DNA from 2 places in the Methylocella sp. genome. Region 2 is predicted to be linked to the other one. Evidence: riboswitches for the same ligand, from Rfam matches in the RefSeq annotation. Region 2 holds a riboswitch; the other holds the start of a gene.
The links. Region 2 has a riboswitch for thiamine pyrophosphate ahead of thiC (phosphomethylpyrimidine synthase ThiC). Riboswitches for the same ligand answer to the same signal wherever they lie in the genome.
Positions count from the first base shown of each region.

Region 1: it holds a riboswitch for thiamine pyrophosphate, as region 2 does, so the genes downstream of both, ACILRB_RS06720 (FAD-dependent oxidoreductase) here and thiC (phosphomethylpyrimidine synthase ThiC) in region 2, are expected to answer to the same signal.

Region 1 covers NZ_JBGAHM010000010.1:6,545-14,238, forward strand. Annotated here, with positions in the region: gene ACILRB_RS06690 (heparinase II/III family protein) at 1-1,240, shown strand, start outside; gene ACILRB_RS06695 (DUF2778 domain-containing protein) at 1,405-2,550, shown strand; gene ACILRB_RS06700 (hypothetical protein) at 2,586-2,999, opposite strand; gene ACILRB_RS06705 (thiamine phosphate synthase) at 3,203-3,814, opposite strand; partial or broken gene ACILRB_RS06710 (thiazole synthase) at 3,954-4,730, opposite strand; gene thiS (sulfur carrier protein ThiS) at 4,727-4,924, opposite strand; gene ACILRB_RS06720 (FAD-dependent oxidoreductase) at 4,893-5,978, opposite strand; TPP riboswitch at 6,026-6,150, opposite strand; gene addB (double-strand break repair protein AddB) at 6,385-7,694, shown strand, end outside.
Region 2 covers NZ_JBGAHM010000020.1:10,835-18,528, reverse strand. Annotated here, with positions in the region: gene ACILRB_RS10040 (acetyl-CoA C-acetyltransferase) at 1-638, shown strand, start outside; gene phbB (acetoacetyl-CoA reductase) at 776-1,501, shown strand; gene thiC (phosphomethylpyrimidine synthase ThiC) at 1,649-3,484, opposite strand; TPP riboswitch at 3,557-3,655, opposite strand; gene ACILRB_RS10025 (acetyl-CoA hydrolase/transferase family protein) at 3,859-5,367, shown strand; gene ACILRB_RS10020 (nucleoside deaminase) at 5,487-5,945, shown strand; gene ACILRB_RS10015 (hypothetical protein) at 6,556-6,801, shown strand; gene ACILRB_RS10010 (murein L,D-transpeptidase family protein) at 6,828-7,694, opposite strand, start outside.

The DNA.
Region 1 (7,694 bases), on a different contig from region 2:
CCAGCAGTTTCTGGAGCGCCGGCTCGCGGAGGGGCTCGCCGGCGAGGACCGGCTGTTCGCCGCGCTCGCCCTGACCGAACTCAGCCTCTGCGCCGAAGGGACCGGCAAGCTGCCGCAGCGCGCCGGCAAGCTGCTGGTCGAGGAGCTGCAACGCCAGATCCTGCCCGACGGCGGCCACCTCAGCCGCAACCCGCAGATCCTGATCGACCTCCTGCTCGACCTTCTGCCGCTGCGCCAGGCCTATGCGGCGCGCGGCGCGCAGCCGCCGTCCCAGCTTCTCAACGCCATCGACCGCATGATGCCCATGCTGCGGCTGTTCCGGCATGGCGACGGCGCGCTCGCCCTGTTCAACGGAATGGGCGTGACGCCGCCCGAGCAGCTCGCGACCGTCCTCGCCTATGACGACAGCCGCGCCCGCCCCCTCGCCAACGCGCCGCATTCGGGCTACCAGCGGCTCGAGACCCATGGGGAGGCGCAGGGGAGCTGGCAGGGGAGCGGGCAGGGGCGCGCAGAGGGGCGCGGGGCGCGGCCGGCGATCCTCGTCGCCGACGCCGGCAGGCCGCCGCCGCCGGCGTTTTCGACCAAAGCCCACGCCGGCTGCGGCTCGTTCGAGTTTTCGGTCGGGGCGCAGCGGCTCGTCCTCAACTGCGGCGCGCCCGACGCGAGCCGGACCGCGGCGCGCGAGGCGGCGCGCATGACCGCCGCGCATTCGACGCTCGTCGTCGACGACACCTCGTCCTGCCGCTTCGCCTTTCATCTCGGCGCCCGCAAATGGCTCGGCGACGCCATCGTGGCCGGCCCGACCGAAGCGCTCGTCGAACGGCGCGACGAGGCGGCGGGCTCGACCCTCGCCATCCAGCATGACGGCTACGCCGCGCGATTCGGGCTCGTGCACCAGCGCCGTTTCACGCTCCACAGCGACGGGCGCTGGCTCGACGGCGCGGACCGGCTGCGCGCCGCGACGCCCGGCGTGGCCATGGAGCAGCGGCCGTTCGCGCTGCGCTTCCACATCCATCCCAACGTGCGGCTGAAGCGCGTGCGCGACGGCCATGCGGCGCTTCTCGTCCTGCCCGACGGCGAGCGCTGGCTGTTCGAGACGCCGTGGATCGCCGACATCGAGGAAAGCATCTTCTTCGCCGCGCCGGACGGCCCGCGCGCCTGCGCCCAGATCGTCATCGAGGGCGAGACGCGCGACGGGCTCGAGATCGCCTGGAGCTTCCGGCGGCTCGACGAAGCGTGATCTCTGCGGCCTAAATGTCGCAGGCAAGCCGAATAAAACAATTCGCGCCGCTTCAATCGGCCGTTAACCAAAAATCGCCTCAATGGACCCGCAAGCAGGCAGCGAAGCCCGCGCCTGACGGCGCCGATCGACGCTTCACGCCGCAGGGATCTGGGAACGCGACGATGACCGATTTCAGCCAGCCGTTCGCTTTCGCGCCATATGAGGCGCCGCGCCGCCGGCCAAGACGCGCGCTGCGCCGCGCCGCCGGGCGCGTGCTGCCGGGCGCGGGGATCCTGGCGCTGACGCTGTTCATGGGCGCGCTCTACGTACAGCCGCCGCTGCCCTCGTTCACGGCGCTTTTCGCGCGCGTTTCGGGCGCCGACACGCCGGCGCGGACCGTGGCGCCCGTCGCGCAGGCCGAAGCCGCGGCTCAGCCCGCCGAAGACCCGGCGCAGGCCTATGGCGCCCTGGTCGATCCCCGCAAATTCGCGCTCAGCGTCACGAAAGACACGCCGCCCGTCGTCGCTTCGCTTCAGGCCCGGCTGGAGCCGGCGGCCCCCGCCGAGGAAACCGAGCTCGTCGATCCGCCGTTCCCGCCGCCCTCGCCCCTGCGTCTCGCCGAAACTCCCGACGAGGGCGCGGACGCGCCGCTGCCGGCGCCGCGCCCGCGCGAGCTGGCGGCGCTTCCAAAGACCGAGGCCGCGCCCGCGCCCGTCGTCCCGGCGCCGTCCCGCCGCATGGCGCGGCAGGAGTCGCGTCCGGCGCTCGCCCCCGGCGCCCCGATCGATTCGAGTTCGATCTTCGACAAGCTGTTCGCCGGGCTCAAGTCCTTCGGCCAGCAGCAGCAGCAGCGCGGCCAGGCGCTCGCCTACGCCGCGCCCGACGGCGGCGTCATGAACGACGCGGCGCGGCTCTCGCCGCGCATCCCGTCCGCCGTCACGCCGGGCGTGGACCGCCAGACCGCCGTCTACGACATCAGCGCGCGCACGGTCTACATGCCGGACGGCACGCGGCTCGAGGCCCATTCCGGCCTCGGCGACAAGATGGACGATCCGCGCCATGTGCATGTGTCGATGCGCGGCCCGACGCCGCCCGACGTCTATGAGCTGTCGCTGCGCGAGCAGCTGTTCCACGGCGTGCAGGCGCTGCGGCTGACCCCGATCGGCGGCGGACGCCAATATGGGCGCAACGGCTTTCTCGCCCACACCTATATGCTCGGGCCGAGCGGCGCCTCGAACGGCTGCGTGTCGTTCCGCAATTACGCCGCCTTCCTGCGCGCCTTCCAGATGGGGCAGATCAGGCGCCTGATCGTCGTCTCGAGGCTCTGACGCCGCGGCGCACGGATTTTCTGCGGCGGCCCGGTTTAAAGCTGCTCGGCCGCGGCCTTCGCCTTTCGGATCAGCTCGTCGGCGCTTGCGAGCCTGTCTTTCTTGGGGTCATGCGTCAGCGCCCCGAAATCGCGGGCGAGCGCGGCGCAGACGGCCATCGCGCAGGCTTCTTCGCGCGGATCGCCGCCCCAGCGCAGCAGCACGGCGGCGTCGCGCGCGCCGATCTCCTCCCTGACCGAAGCCGGCGGCTCGGCGGGGGCGTCCTCGAAGCGGATGTCGAAGCCCGCGTCCTCGCCGTCGAAGGTGCAGGGCAGGTAGCTGACCGATTTGAACGGCGCATAGGCCTCGTCGAGCACGATCTTGAGCTTCAGCGCGTCGAGCGCTTTCTGCAGGCTCGCGCGGTCGGGAACGCGGGAACGTTCGAGATAGGCGGTGAGCGCGCGCGCCATTCTGGCCTCCTTGGCGTCAGGGTTCGGGCGAACGGGTCGAAAGCCCGCCTTTAGCGCGCATTCGGACGTCATCAGTCGCGAACGCGCTGTAACATTTTGTTTTTTCACATGTTCTTAACGTAAAAGTCTGCAACTTCCACTAAAAATGCTCTTAGCGCGAACGGCGCCGTCGCGCCAGACGTCTTCGCGCCGCAGCGGCGCGCTCAGGCGTCGCGACGAAACGCGGCCGCCATCGCCGCCCAGCCGCGCGCCCGCGCCTCCGGGTCGGCGTCGAGCGTGACGTCGGTCACCACGGCCACGCTGTCGGCGCCGGCGGCGAGCACGCCCGGCGCACGCTCCAGCGTGATTCCGCCGATCGCGACGAGCGGAATGTCGCCGATCCGGCGCTTCCACTCGCCGACGCGCTCAAGCCCTTGCGGGCCGAAGCGCATGGCCTTGAGCCGCGTCGGATAGATCGGGCCGAGCGCCACATAGTCCGGCCGGCACGCGAGCGCGCGCGCGAGTTCGGCCTCGTCATGGGTCGACACGCCAAGCCGCAGTCCGGCGCGCCGGATCGCCGGAAGGTCGGCGTCGTCGAGGTCTTCCTGGCCGAGATGGACGAAATCGCAGCCGCAGTCGATGGCGAGCCGCCAGTAGTCGTTGACGACGAGCTGCGCCCCGTAAGCTTCGCACAAGGCCTTGCTGGTCACGATCTCCTGACGCAGGCGCTCGTCGTCGGCGTCCTTGACGCGCAACTGCGTCAGCCGCGCGCCGCAGGGCAGCAGCCGCGCGATCCAGTCGGAGCTGTCGGCGATGGGGTAGAAACGCTCAAGCACGGGTCATGTCCGCGGGCGCGGAGGCCGGCGCGTCTTCGACCGAAGGCGAGGGCCGTTCGCCGCCGGACCGGGCGTCCGAAGCATGGCCCTGGCGCTCAGCCTGGCGCAGATCTTGGCGCGAAACCGCCGGCGCGTCGGAAAAGGCGCGGCCGAGCGTCGGGGTCGAGGGGCAGGCCATGTCGCGCGGCTCCATCGGATCGGCGAGGCGGCCGACGCGTCCGGCCTCGACCGCGAGCGCGAAGGCGCGGGCCATGGCCGCCGGATCGCCCGCCCTGGCGACCGCCGTGTTGAGCAGAACGCCGTCATAGCCAAGCTCCATGGCGGCGGCGGCATGGGAGGGCGCGCCGAGCCCGGCGTCGACGATGAGCGGAACGTCCGGGAAATGCGCCCGCAGCGCGCGCAGGCCATAGACGTTGTTGAGCCCGCGGCCGCTGCCGATCGGAGCGCCCCAGGGCATCAGCACCTCGCAGCCGGCCGACAACAGCCGTTCGGCCGCGACGAGGTCCTCGGTGGTGTAGGGGAATACTTCAAAGCCGTCGCGGCGCAGGATGCGCGCCGCCTCGACGAGGCCGAAGAGGTCGGGCTGGAGCGTGTCGTCGTCGCCGATCACCTCGAGCTTGATCCAGGGCGTGTCGAAAATTTCGCGCGCCATCTCGGCCGTCGTCACCGCCTCCTTGACGCTTCTGCAGCCGGCGGTGTTGGGCAGGACGCGCAGGCCGAGGCCGCGGATCAGAGCCCAGAAGTTTTCGCCCGCGCGGCTCGCGCCGGATTCGCGCCTGAGCGAGACGGTCACGATCTCGGGCCGCGCCGCCTCGACGGCTGCGGCGAGGACGGCGGGGGAGGGGTATTGCGCCGTGCCGAGCAGCAGGCGCGACGACAGGGAGACGCCATAAAGGCGGAGCGGGTCGTCGATCATCCGCCCTGCCTCGGGCTGACGATTTCGACCGCGTCGCCGTCCTTGAGCTCGGCGCCGGCGCGGGCGTCGCGCCGCACGAAATCGCGATTGAGCGCGGTCGCGACATGACGTTCGTCATAGTCGAGTTCGGCGAGGAGCTCGGCGAGCGTCCTCGCCCGCGCCTCAAGCGTCTTGCCGTTCACTTCGATGCGCATGGCCGTCTCGGATCTGGTCGTCGTCTCGAGGTTCGCCGCGGGGGGTCGCGCGCAGCGCGGCTTCGGGGTCGGCGCCGCGCAGCGCGACGTCGACGGCGCGGCGCGCCACCGCCGGGGCGAGCAGGAAGCCGTGCCTGTAGAGCCCGTTGAGGACGATTCTTCGACCCTCGACCCTGACGCGCGGCAGATTGTCGAAAAAGGCCGGCCTGACGCCCGCGCCGGTCTCGACGATTTCGGCCTCGCCGAAGGCCGGATGCGCCGTATAGGCCGCGCCGAGAAGCTCCAGCATGGCGCGCGCCGTGACGCGCCCGGCCTCCTCGTTCTCGATCATCGTCGCGCCGATCATGAAGCGCCCGTCGCCGCGCGGCACGATATAGACCGGATGCCGCGGATGGATCATGCGGATCGGGCGCGACAGCGAGACGTCGCGCGTCTGCAGGACGAGCATCTCGCCCTTGACGCCGCGCAGCCCTTCAACCTCGCGGCGCGCGTCAAAACCGCGGCAGTCGATCGTCCAGTCGACGTCGTCGTCAGCGACCGGCGCGGCCCCGGCGCCATAGCGCAGCCGGACATTGGGAGAAGCTTCGAGGCGCGCGGCCAGGGCCCTGATCGCGGCGCGCGGGTCGAGATGGGCCTCGTGCGGGAAAAACAGGGCGTCGTCGAAGCGGCCCGCGAGATCGGGCTCGAGCTCGGCGACGCGCGCGCCGTCGACGCGCTCGAAGCCGCTCGTGCGCCGCGCGAAACGCGCAAGCTCCGGCCGGTCGCGGGCGGGCGCGACGACGAGCGAGCCGCGCCGCAGCGCGACGGGGACGGTTTCGGTCCAGAAGGCGAGCGCCTCGAACCCAAGCTCGACGACGACGGGCTCGGCGCTCTCGGCCTCGCACCAGGGCGCGATCATCCCGCCCGCGAGGAAGCTGCATCCGAGCCCTGGCCCGTCGCGGCGCTCGACGACCTCGACCTCGGCGCCCGCCTCGGAGAAGGCGAGGGCGGCGCAAAGGCCGAGCACGCCCGCGCCGATCACGCGCACGCGCGGCGCCGCGCGCCCGGGGCTCATGGCCGCATCCTTCCGGACGGCCGAGGGCGGGGATTGAATGGGGAGAAGGTCATGAGGGCGGCCATTCCTACGCCAGCGCGAACTGGATCAGGTTCGAAGGGTCGCCGGGCCGCCGCGAATCGCGACGCCGCCGGCCTCTCAGCCCCCTGGCGGGGATCCCCTAGGCAGGCTTCATAGGTAGGCGCGCCGGCCGCGACCGTCAAGCGAGGCGGGCGCGCCGCATGGCCAAGCCAAGCTTTCGCGTTCGCGCAAGCGCCCTTCGAAAATTGGCCAAGCTTTCGCGTTCGCGCAAGCGTCTGTGGAAAAGCGGCGGGCCTCGGGTAGGATGGTCCGGCGCGGGGGCGCATGATCAGCGCGCCCGCAAGGACGGATCGAGGCTCCCGGATCGGGGCTCACGGGTCGAGGTTTGGCGAAAAACGTCTTTTCCATCGCGCCCGGCGCGCCCTTCCTGAAGACCTTCGCGCGGAGCTTTCTCGAGGGCCGCGTCGTCGCGGGGTTTTCGGCCGCGCTCGGGCCGCTCGCCCTCGCCGACGCCACGATCTACACGCCGACGCGCCGCGCCGCCCGCGCGCTCGCCGACGAGTTCAGCCGCCTTCAGCCCGGGCGCGCGACTCTGCTGCCGCGCATCCTGCCGCTCGCGGCGCTCGAGGAGACCGAGACCGAATTGATGTTTGAGGCCGGCGCCCCGTTCGACGAGGGCGAGGGGGCGGACATCTTCGCGCCGCCGCCGGCCGTCGGCGCGCTCGACCGGCGCATGCGGCTCGCGGAGCTGATCCTCGCCTGGGCGCGCGCGCTGCGCGGCGCCATTGTGAAAATCGGCGCGGACGGGGCGAAAATCTGCGACGACAGCGAGCCGCCCCTCGTCGCGACCTCGGCCGTCGACGCCTTCGCGCTGTCTGGCGACCTCGCGCGGCTCATCGACGAGCTTGCGATCGAGGACGTCGAATGGCGCAGCCTCAATCCGCTCGCCGCGGGCTTCGACGACTACTGGCGCATCACGCTCGACTTCCTGAACATCGCGATCGAGCGCTGGCCGCAGATTCTGGCCGAGCGCGGCCTCGCCGACCGGGCGAGCCGGCAGCTCGCGCTGATCGAGGCGCAGGCGCGCCGTCTTGGCGGCGAAGGCGGCGCGCCGGTGGTGGCCATCGGCGTCAACGGCACGAGCCGCGCGGCGGCGCGGCTGCTCGACGCCGTCGCCCGCGCCCCGCGCGGCGCCGTGGTGCTGCCTGGCCTCGACTTCGACCTCGACGAACCCGCCTTCGCCCAGGTCCTGCGCGCGAGGGAAGGACATGAAGCGGCCTTCACGCATCCGCAGGCGGCGCTTGCGCGGCTTCTCGAGGCGCTGAAGATCTCGCGCGCCGACGTCGTCGAGCTTGGCGCGCCGGAGCGCGCGCTGAAGGCCCGCGCGCGCTTCGTGTCGCAGGCGCTCGCGCCGGCCGAGACGACCGAAGGCTGGTTCGCCTGGCGCGAGGCGGAAGGGGCCGGCGCCCTCGAGGCGGCGCTCGAAGGCGTGAGCCTGATCGAGACCGCCGACGAGCGCGAGGAGGCGCTGGCGCTCGCCATCGCCATGCGCGAGGTTCTGGAGCGCCCCGAGGCCACGGCGGCGCTGGTCACGCCCGACCGCGAGCTGGCGCGGCGCGTCGGCGCCGAGCTTGCGCGCTGGGGCGTGAACGTCGACGATTCGGGCGGGGCGCCGCTTGGCGCGTCCGAAGCCGG
Region 2 (7,694 bases):
TGGCCTCGCAGAACAAGGCCGAGGCGGCGCAGAAGGCCGGCCGCTTCGACGACGAGATCCTCCCCTATGTCATCAAGACGCGGAAGGGCGACGTCACCTTCGACAAGGATGAGTTCATCCGCCAGGGCGCGACGCTCGACGCGTTGGCCAAGCTGCGCCCGGCCTTCAACAAGGACGGCACGGTGACCGCCGGCAACGCCTCGGGCATCAACGACGGCGCCGCCGCGGTGGTGCTGATGACCGCCGAAGAGGCGCAGAAGCGCGGCCTTGAGCCGCTCGGCCGCATCGCCTCCTGGGCGACCGCGGGCGTCGATCCGGCGATCATGGGCACGGGCCCGATTCCGGCCTCGCGCAAGGCGCTCGAAAAGGCCGGCTGGAAAGTCTCCGACCTTGACCTCATCGAGGCCAACGAGGCCTTCGCCGCGCAGTCGCTCTCGGTCTGCAAGGACCTCGCCCTCGACCCCGACAAGGTCAACGTCAACGGCGGCGCCATCGCCATCGGCCATCCGATCGGCGCTTCGGGCGCACGCGTCCTCGTCACCCTGCTGCATGAAATGAAGCGCCGCGACGCCAAGAAAGGCCTCGCCACGCTGTGCATCGGCGGCGGCATGGGCATCGCCCTGACCATCGAGCGCTAAGGGCGCGAAGGCGTTTTTCCACATTGCATTGAGCCCGGCCCCGTTCGCGAGGCCGGGCGAAAATCATCGCATCAACCTGCGCCCTGCGGTCAGCGAGGCGCGATAACAACGGCGCAACGCCGGATAGGGAGACGAACATGGCGCGAGTGGCAGTGGTCAGCGGCGGGACGCGCGGCATCGGCGCGGCGATCAGCAAGGCGCTGAAGGGGGCGGGCTACGCCGTTGCGGCGAATTACGCCGGCAACGACGCCGCCGCCGCGGCGTTCAAGGAGGAGACCGGAATCCCCGTCTACAAGTGGGACGTCTCCAACTACAAGCAGTGCGCGGAAGGGCTGAAGCAGGTCGAGTCCGACCTCGGCCCCGTCGAGATTCTCGTCAACAACGCCGGCATCACCCGTGACACGCCGTTCCACAAGATGACGCCCGAGCAGTGGTTCGAGGTCATCAACACCAATCTCAACTCGCTGTTCAACATGACCCGCCCGGTGATCGAGGGCATGCGCGAGCGCGGCTTCGGCCGCATCGTCAGCATCTCGTCGATCAACGGCCAGAAGGGCCAGTTCGGCCAGGCGAACTATTCGGCCTCGAAGGCCGGCGACATCGGATTCACCAAGGCGCTGGCGCTCGAAAGCGCGGGCAAGGGAATCACCGTCAACGTCGTCTGCCCGGGCTATATCGCCACCGAAATGGTCCGCGCCGTGCCGAAGGACGTGCTCGACAAGAAGATCCTGCCGCTCATTCCGACGGGCCGTCTCGGCGAGCCCGAGGAGATCGCCCGCTGCGTCGCTTTCCTCGTCTCTGACGAGGCCGGCTTCATCACCGGGTCGACGCTCAGCGCCAACGGCGGCCAGTACATGGCCTGACGCGTCTCGCAAGGCGCGGAGCCGGAGAGCCCGCCCCGCTGCTTTCGCGCGGGCGGGCTTTGTCTGTCTCCAGCCTTTCAGCTTTCGCGCCGGCGGCGCGCGGCCCCGTCAGGGGCGCCGCGCGCTCAGCTCAGGACCGCGCGCCGCTCAGACATAGAGCTTCGCGCCGCCCTCCAGAAATTCGGCGCTCTTTTCGGCCATGCCCTTCGCACGCTCGCGCTCCATGGCCGCGACCTCGTCGCGCAGGTCCTGCGTGATCTTCATCGAGCAGAACTGCGGCCCGCACATCGAGCAGAAATGCGCGCTCTTGTGCGCGTCCTTGGGCAGCGTCTCGTCGTGGAACAGCCGCGCCGTGTCGGGGTCGAGGCCGAGGTTGAACTGGTCGTTCCAGCGGAAGTCGAAGCGCGCGCGGCTCAGCGCGTCGTCGCGCAGCTGCGCGGCGGGATGCCCCTTGGCGAGGTCGCCGGCGTGGGCGGCGATGCGATAGGTGACGACGCCGGTCTTGACGTCGTCGCGGTCGGGCAGGCCGAGATGCTCCTTCGGCGTCACATAGCAGAGCATGGCGCAGCCGAACCAGCCGATCATCGCCGCGCCGATGCCCGACGTAATATGATCGTAGCCCGGCGCGATGTCGGTGGTCAGCGGCCCGAGCGTGTAGAACGGCGCCTCGTGGCACTCCCTGAGCTGCTTCTCCATGTTGACCTTGATCTTGTGCATCGGCACGTGGCCGGGGCCTTCGATCATCACCTGGCAACCCTTGTCCCAGGCGATTTTCGTCAATTCGCCCAGCGTCTCGAGCTCGGCGAACTGCGCGCGGTCATTGGCGTCGGCGATCGAGCCGGGGCGCAGCCCGTCGCCGAGCGAGAACGACACGTCATAGGCGCGCATGACCTCGCAGATCTCGTCGAAGCGCTCGTAGAGGAAGCTCTCGCGGTGGTGGGCGAGGCACCAGCGCGCCATGATCGAGCCGCCGCGCGAGACGATGCCCGTCGTGCGCTTCGCGGTCAGCGGGATATGCGCGAGGCGCACGCCGGCGTGGATGGTGAAATAGTCGACGCCCTGCTCGGCCTGCTCGATCAATGTGTCGCGGAACAGCTCGAAGGTGAGCTTCGTCGGGTCGCCGTCGACCTTTTCGAGCGCCTGGTAGATCGGCACCGTGCCGATCGGCACGGGCGAGTTGCGGATGATCCAGTCGCGGATGTTGTGGATGTTGCGGCCGGTCGAGAGGTCCATCACCGTGTCGGCGCCCCAGCGGATCGCCCACACCATCTTCTCCACCTCCTCGGCGACCGAGGAGGTGACCGCCGAATTGCCGATGTTGGCGTTGACCTTCACCAGAAAGTTGCGGCCGATGATCATCGGCTCGAGTTCGGGATGGTTGACGTTGGCCGGGATGATGGCGCGCCCGCGCGCGATCTCGTCGCGCACGAATTCGGGCGTGATGAAGGCCGGGATTTCGGCGCCGAAGCTCTCGCCGTCGGCGATGCGCGCCTGCGCGTCCTGAAGCATCGTCTCGCGGCCGAGATTTTCGCGCGCCGCCACAAAGACCATCTCTTCGGTGACGACGCCGGCGCGGGCGAACTCATATTGCGTGACGCGCGCGCCGGGCCGCCCGCGCCGCGGCGCGGTCACGGCGGGGCAGGGCGGAGCGAGCCGGTCCGGCGGCGCCGAGCCATTGTCCTCGGGCTTCACCGCGCGCCCCTCATAGCGCTCAAGCCCCTCGCGCCGCGCGATCCAGGGCTCGCGCAGGCGCGGCAGGCCGGCCGAAAGGTCGATCCCGCGCCCGTCCTCGGTGTAGGGGCCGGAGGCGTCATAGACGCGAACCGGCGGCTCGTTGGCGGAAGGGTCGAGCGCGATTTCGCGGAAGGGCACGGAAACGTCCGGCCAGCCCATTGGGCTCACATGGATCTTGCGCGAGCCGGGCAGCGGCCCGCAGGTCACGCTTTCGGGCCGTTGCCGCTGCGCCTTGTCATGGATGTTCATGCGAGCTCCTCCGCGCGTCCGAAATGCCTTCGCTGGCGGGGGACGGCGGGGCGGATGACGAATCATCGGCGCGTCGCGCGTTTCGGCCGGTCCCTGCGCTGGCATTATCCAGATTCAGGTTCGATGGGTATGATCTCAGCCGCCGTCTTGGCGGCACCCCAGGGCGAAATCCGACCCTAGCGCCGCGCGCCGGCGCGCGCAAGCCGGCTTGATCTCGCGCAAATCCGCGCGCGCCTGCGACGATAAGGCCCGGTTCTAGTCGTTTTGCGCGATGGCGGCGTCCGCCGCGCCTGACTAATCGAACCTTTTCCGGCGCCGAACGGGCGCCGGACCTCGCGTCGTCCGCGCCGCGCCGAGAACAGGGAGTTGGGAGATTGGGACGAATCCAGTGCGCGAAGCTCGCCCAGAAAGTGGTCAGCGCCGAAAAGGCCGCCTCGCTGATCGCCTCGGGGTCCACCGTCGGCATGAGCGGCTTTACCGGATCAGGTTATCCGAAGGCTGTGCCGATGGCGCTCGCGCTGCGCATGGAGGAGGCGCGGGCGGCGGGCCATCCGTTCCGGGTGCGCGTGTGGACCGGCGCCTCGACCGGGCCGGAGCTCGACGGCGCGCTGGCGCGGGCCGACGGCATCGAGTTTCGCCTTCCGTTCAACACCGACCCCTATCTGCGCGAGAGAATCAATCGCGGCGAGATGGACTATGTCGACATGCATCTGAGCCAGGTCGCGCCGATGGCCTGGCAGGGGTTTCTCGGAACGCTCGACACGGCGGTGGTCGAGGTCTCCGGCGTCGCCGCCGACGGCGCGCTGATCCCCTCCTCGTCGGTCGGCAACAACAAGACCTGGCTCGACCAGGCGAAGTCGATCATCCTCGAGGTCAACGCCTGGCAGAACGAAGCGCTCGAGGGCATGCATGACATCTATTACGGCACGGCGCTGCCGCCGGACCGCGTGCCGATCCCGCTGACGAAGCCCGACCAGCGCATCGGCGAGCCCTATTTCCGCTGCGACCTCGACAAGGTCGTCGCCGTCGTCGAGACCAACGCGCCGGACCGCAACGCGCCCTTCGCCGCCCCCGACGCGGCGGCGAAGGCGATCGCCGGCCATCTCGTCGAATTCTTCCGGCACGAGGTCGCGCGGCGCCGGCTGCCGCAGAGCCTGCTGCCGCTCCAGTCGGGCGTCGGCAACGTCGCCAACGCCGTGCTGACCGGGCTCCTCGACGCCCCCTTCGAGAACATGACCTCCTACACCGAGGTGATCCAGGACGGCATGCTCGACCTGCTCGCCGCCGGCAAGCTGCGCATGGCCTCGGCCACCGCCTTCTCGCTCAGCCCCGAGGCGGCCGAGCGGATCAACGCCGACATGAAAAGCTTCCGCGACAGGATGATCCTGCGCCCGCAGGAGATCTCGAACCATCCCGAACTCGTGCGCCGGCTCGGCTGCGTCGCCATGAACGGGCTGATCGAGGCCGACATCTACGGCCGCGTGAACTCGACCCATGTCATGGGCTCGCGCATCCAGAACGGCATCGGCGGCTCGGGCGATTTCGCCCGCAACGCCTATCTGTCGATCTTCATGACGCCCTCGACCGCCAAGGGCGGCGCGATCTCGGCGATCGTGCCGATGGCGAGCCATGTCGACCATATCTCGCAGGACGTGCAGATTCTCGTCACCGAGCAGGGGCTCGCCGACCTGCGCGGCCTGTCGCCGCGCCAGCGCGCGGCGGTGATCATCGCCAATTGCGCGCACCCCGATTACCGGCCGATGCTCGAGGATTATTTCGCCCGCGCCGAAAAGGGCTCCTATGGGCGCCAGTCTCCCTGCCTGCTCGGCGAGGCGCTGTCCTGGCACCAGCGTTTCGTCGAAACGGGAACGATGAAGATCTAGCGGGCCCGCCCGAAAAGGCGCAGGATTTTCGCCAGGCCGGCGCAAAACCGCGGGCGCTTTCGCGCCGCTTCGGGCGCGGATCGATTCGCGCCGGAAAACGGCGCTCGGGGAGGCGAGCCATGCCGGGACGCGAGGGCGACGAAGACTTCATGCGCGTCGCCCTCGACGAGGCGGCGCTCGGGGATCTTCCCTTCGGCGCCGTCGTGACGCGCGACGGCGCCCTTCTCGCGCGCGGGCGCAACCGCGGGCGCTCGGCGCGCGACCCGACCGCCCACGCCGAAATGGAGGCGCTGCGCGCCGTGATCGCCGCCGGGCGCGCCGAACGGCTGAGGGGCGCGACGCTCTACGCCACGGGAGAGCCCTGCGCCATGTGCATGGGCGCGAGTCTCTGGTGTGGAATCGACCGGCTCGTGTATGGGGCGTCGATTCCGCGGCTCGCCGAAAAGCTCGGCCAGATCGAAATCGGCGCGCGCGCCCTCGCCGCGGCGGCGCCCTTCGCCGCGATGGAGATCGAAGGCGGACTTCTCGCCGACGAGGCGCTGGCGCTGTTTGACGCGCGCCGGCGCGGCGAAGCCTGAACGGTTTCCGCCGCGCCGGCCGCCGCCGCCAAGGCGACGATCCACGGCATGTTCATCCTCGCCGGCTCCATGCAGGCGGGCATGTTTCATGGGATCTCTCAGAGGCCGCCGCCGACGGGCGGAGGAAGGTCGCCTCCGGGGTCGGCGACCTGCGCCTCAAGCCGACGGAAGGGCATGAGCGTTTCGGCTTGGCCGACGGCGTCTCCCAGCCTGGCGCGCGGGGCCGCGTGAAGGGCGACGCGTTTCTCGTCCCTCGCGCGGCGACAATGACGATCGGCGCGCGCCGGGGCAGGATGCGGAGGCCGACAGCTTCACGAGCGACGGCGACCGCGTCGAGGGCGAGATCTCTGACCACATGAAGAACGGCGCGACGACCGCCAAGGCGTCAGATGTCCCTCCGCCGCGCATACTCGCAAGGCCTGTCCGCGCGACGACGTTCCGGGCGACGTCGATCCGCGCAAGAAGAAGGTCGTGAAGCCGGCCGGAGCGCGCACGCAGACGCGTCGCATGACGCGGCGCGGAATAGCCTTTGGGCCGGAACTTGCCGAGGACGCGGCGGTGGCCGGCGCGTCAAGCGACGAGATACGGCGCGGCCTTCTGTTCAAATGCCATGTCGCCTCGATCGAGGACCAGTATCGGCCAGCCGGACGCGCCGCAGCGCTTCGTCGGAGCGGCGCCGGATTCGGGAGACGGCGCGCGCAAGCCGGCCTTTGATTTCGCGCGCTTCATTCTCATGGTCGGCGGCGCCTATTTCTTCGCGCCGTCGATCGGCGTGCTGCGGCGCCTCTCGGCTCCCGTGGCCCGGCCGGAGGCGCAGCCGGTCGCGCAGCGCAAGCGCGGCAGGGCGTTCGCCTGAGCGAAGGCCGGGGGCTGAGCCAGGCGTCAGAACCAGGCGTCGGGGAGGATCGGCATGGCCCCGGCGATCAGCGTCTGCGGCGGCGTCTTGAGCTGCAGCTCATAGGACAGGCGCGTCGGCCGCAGCGTCGTGGGCTCGGGCTGGCGCAGGGCGACGACCCTTGCGGCGGCGAAGGTGATTCGTCCCGCGGCTCTCGACGCGGCGGCGTCCGGCGGCGTGGCTTCGCCAGCCGGCTCGGGGGCCATCTCGGCCGCCGGGGTCATGTCGGCGTTCGGCGCGAGATCGGCCGCGGCGGCCAGAACGTCGCCCGCCGCCGGCTTCGCCCGCGCGGGCGAAGGGCCGGCCATGATCGTCTCGGGGCAGCCGCCCTTGCGCGCGCAAAGCCCGCGCGCCGGGCTCAGCACCTCGTCGAAGCCGGCGTAGGCGAGCGCCTCGGGCCGGCTCACCATGCCGAGGTCGGCGCCGCGGGCGAGCTGCGCCGTAAAGCTCGGATGCTGGCCGCCGTCGACATAGGTGGTGCGCACGGAGGCGCTGCCGAGCGCGACATATTTCGAGATCCGCATGGTCTCGCGCAGGCGCCGCGCCAGCGCCAGCGCCTCCTTCTCGGCGTCGGGGTAGGGGGCGAAGGCGTAGCGCCCGCCAAGGACGAGAGGTTCGGGCGGCTCGCCCGTGGCCTCGAAACGGTCCGAACCCTCCTTGAGCTGGCGCCAGAAGCCGATGTTGGGGTCGGCCCGGTAGCGCGCCATGTTCTGCGCGCTCATGTGGAAGGGAAAGGCCTGGAACTGGAACGCCGCCTGGCCGCCGCGCAGCGCGTCGCGGGCGAGCGCGTAAAGCTCGGCGACGCCCTTGTCGGTCATGGCGAAGCAGCCCGCGGACGAGCATGTGCCATGCAC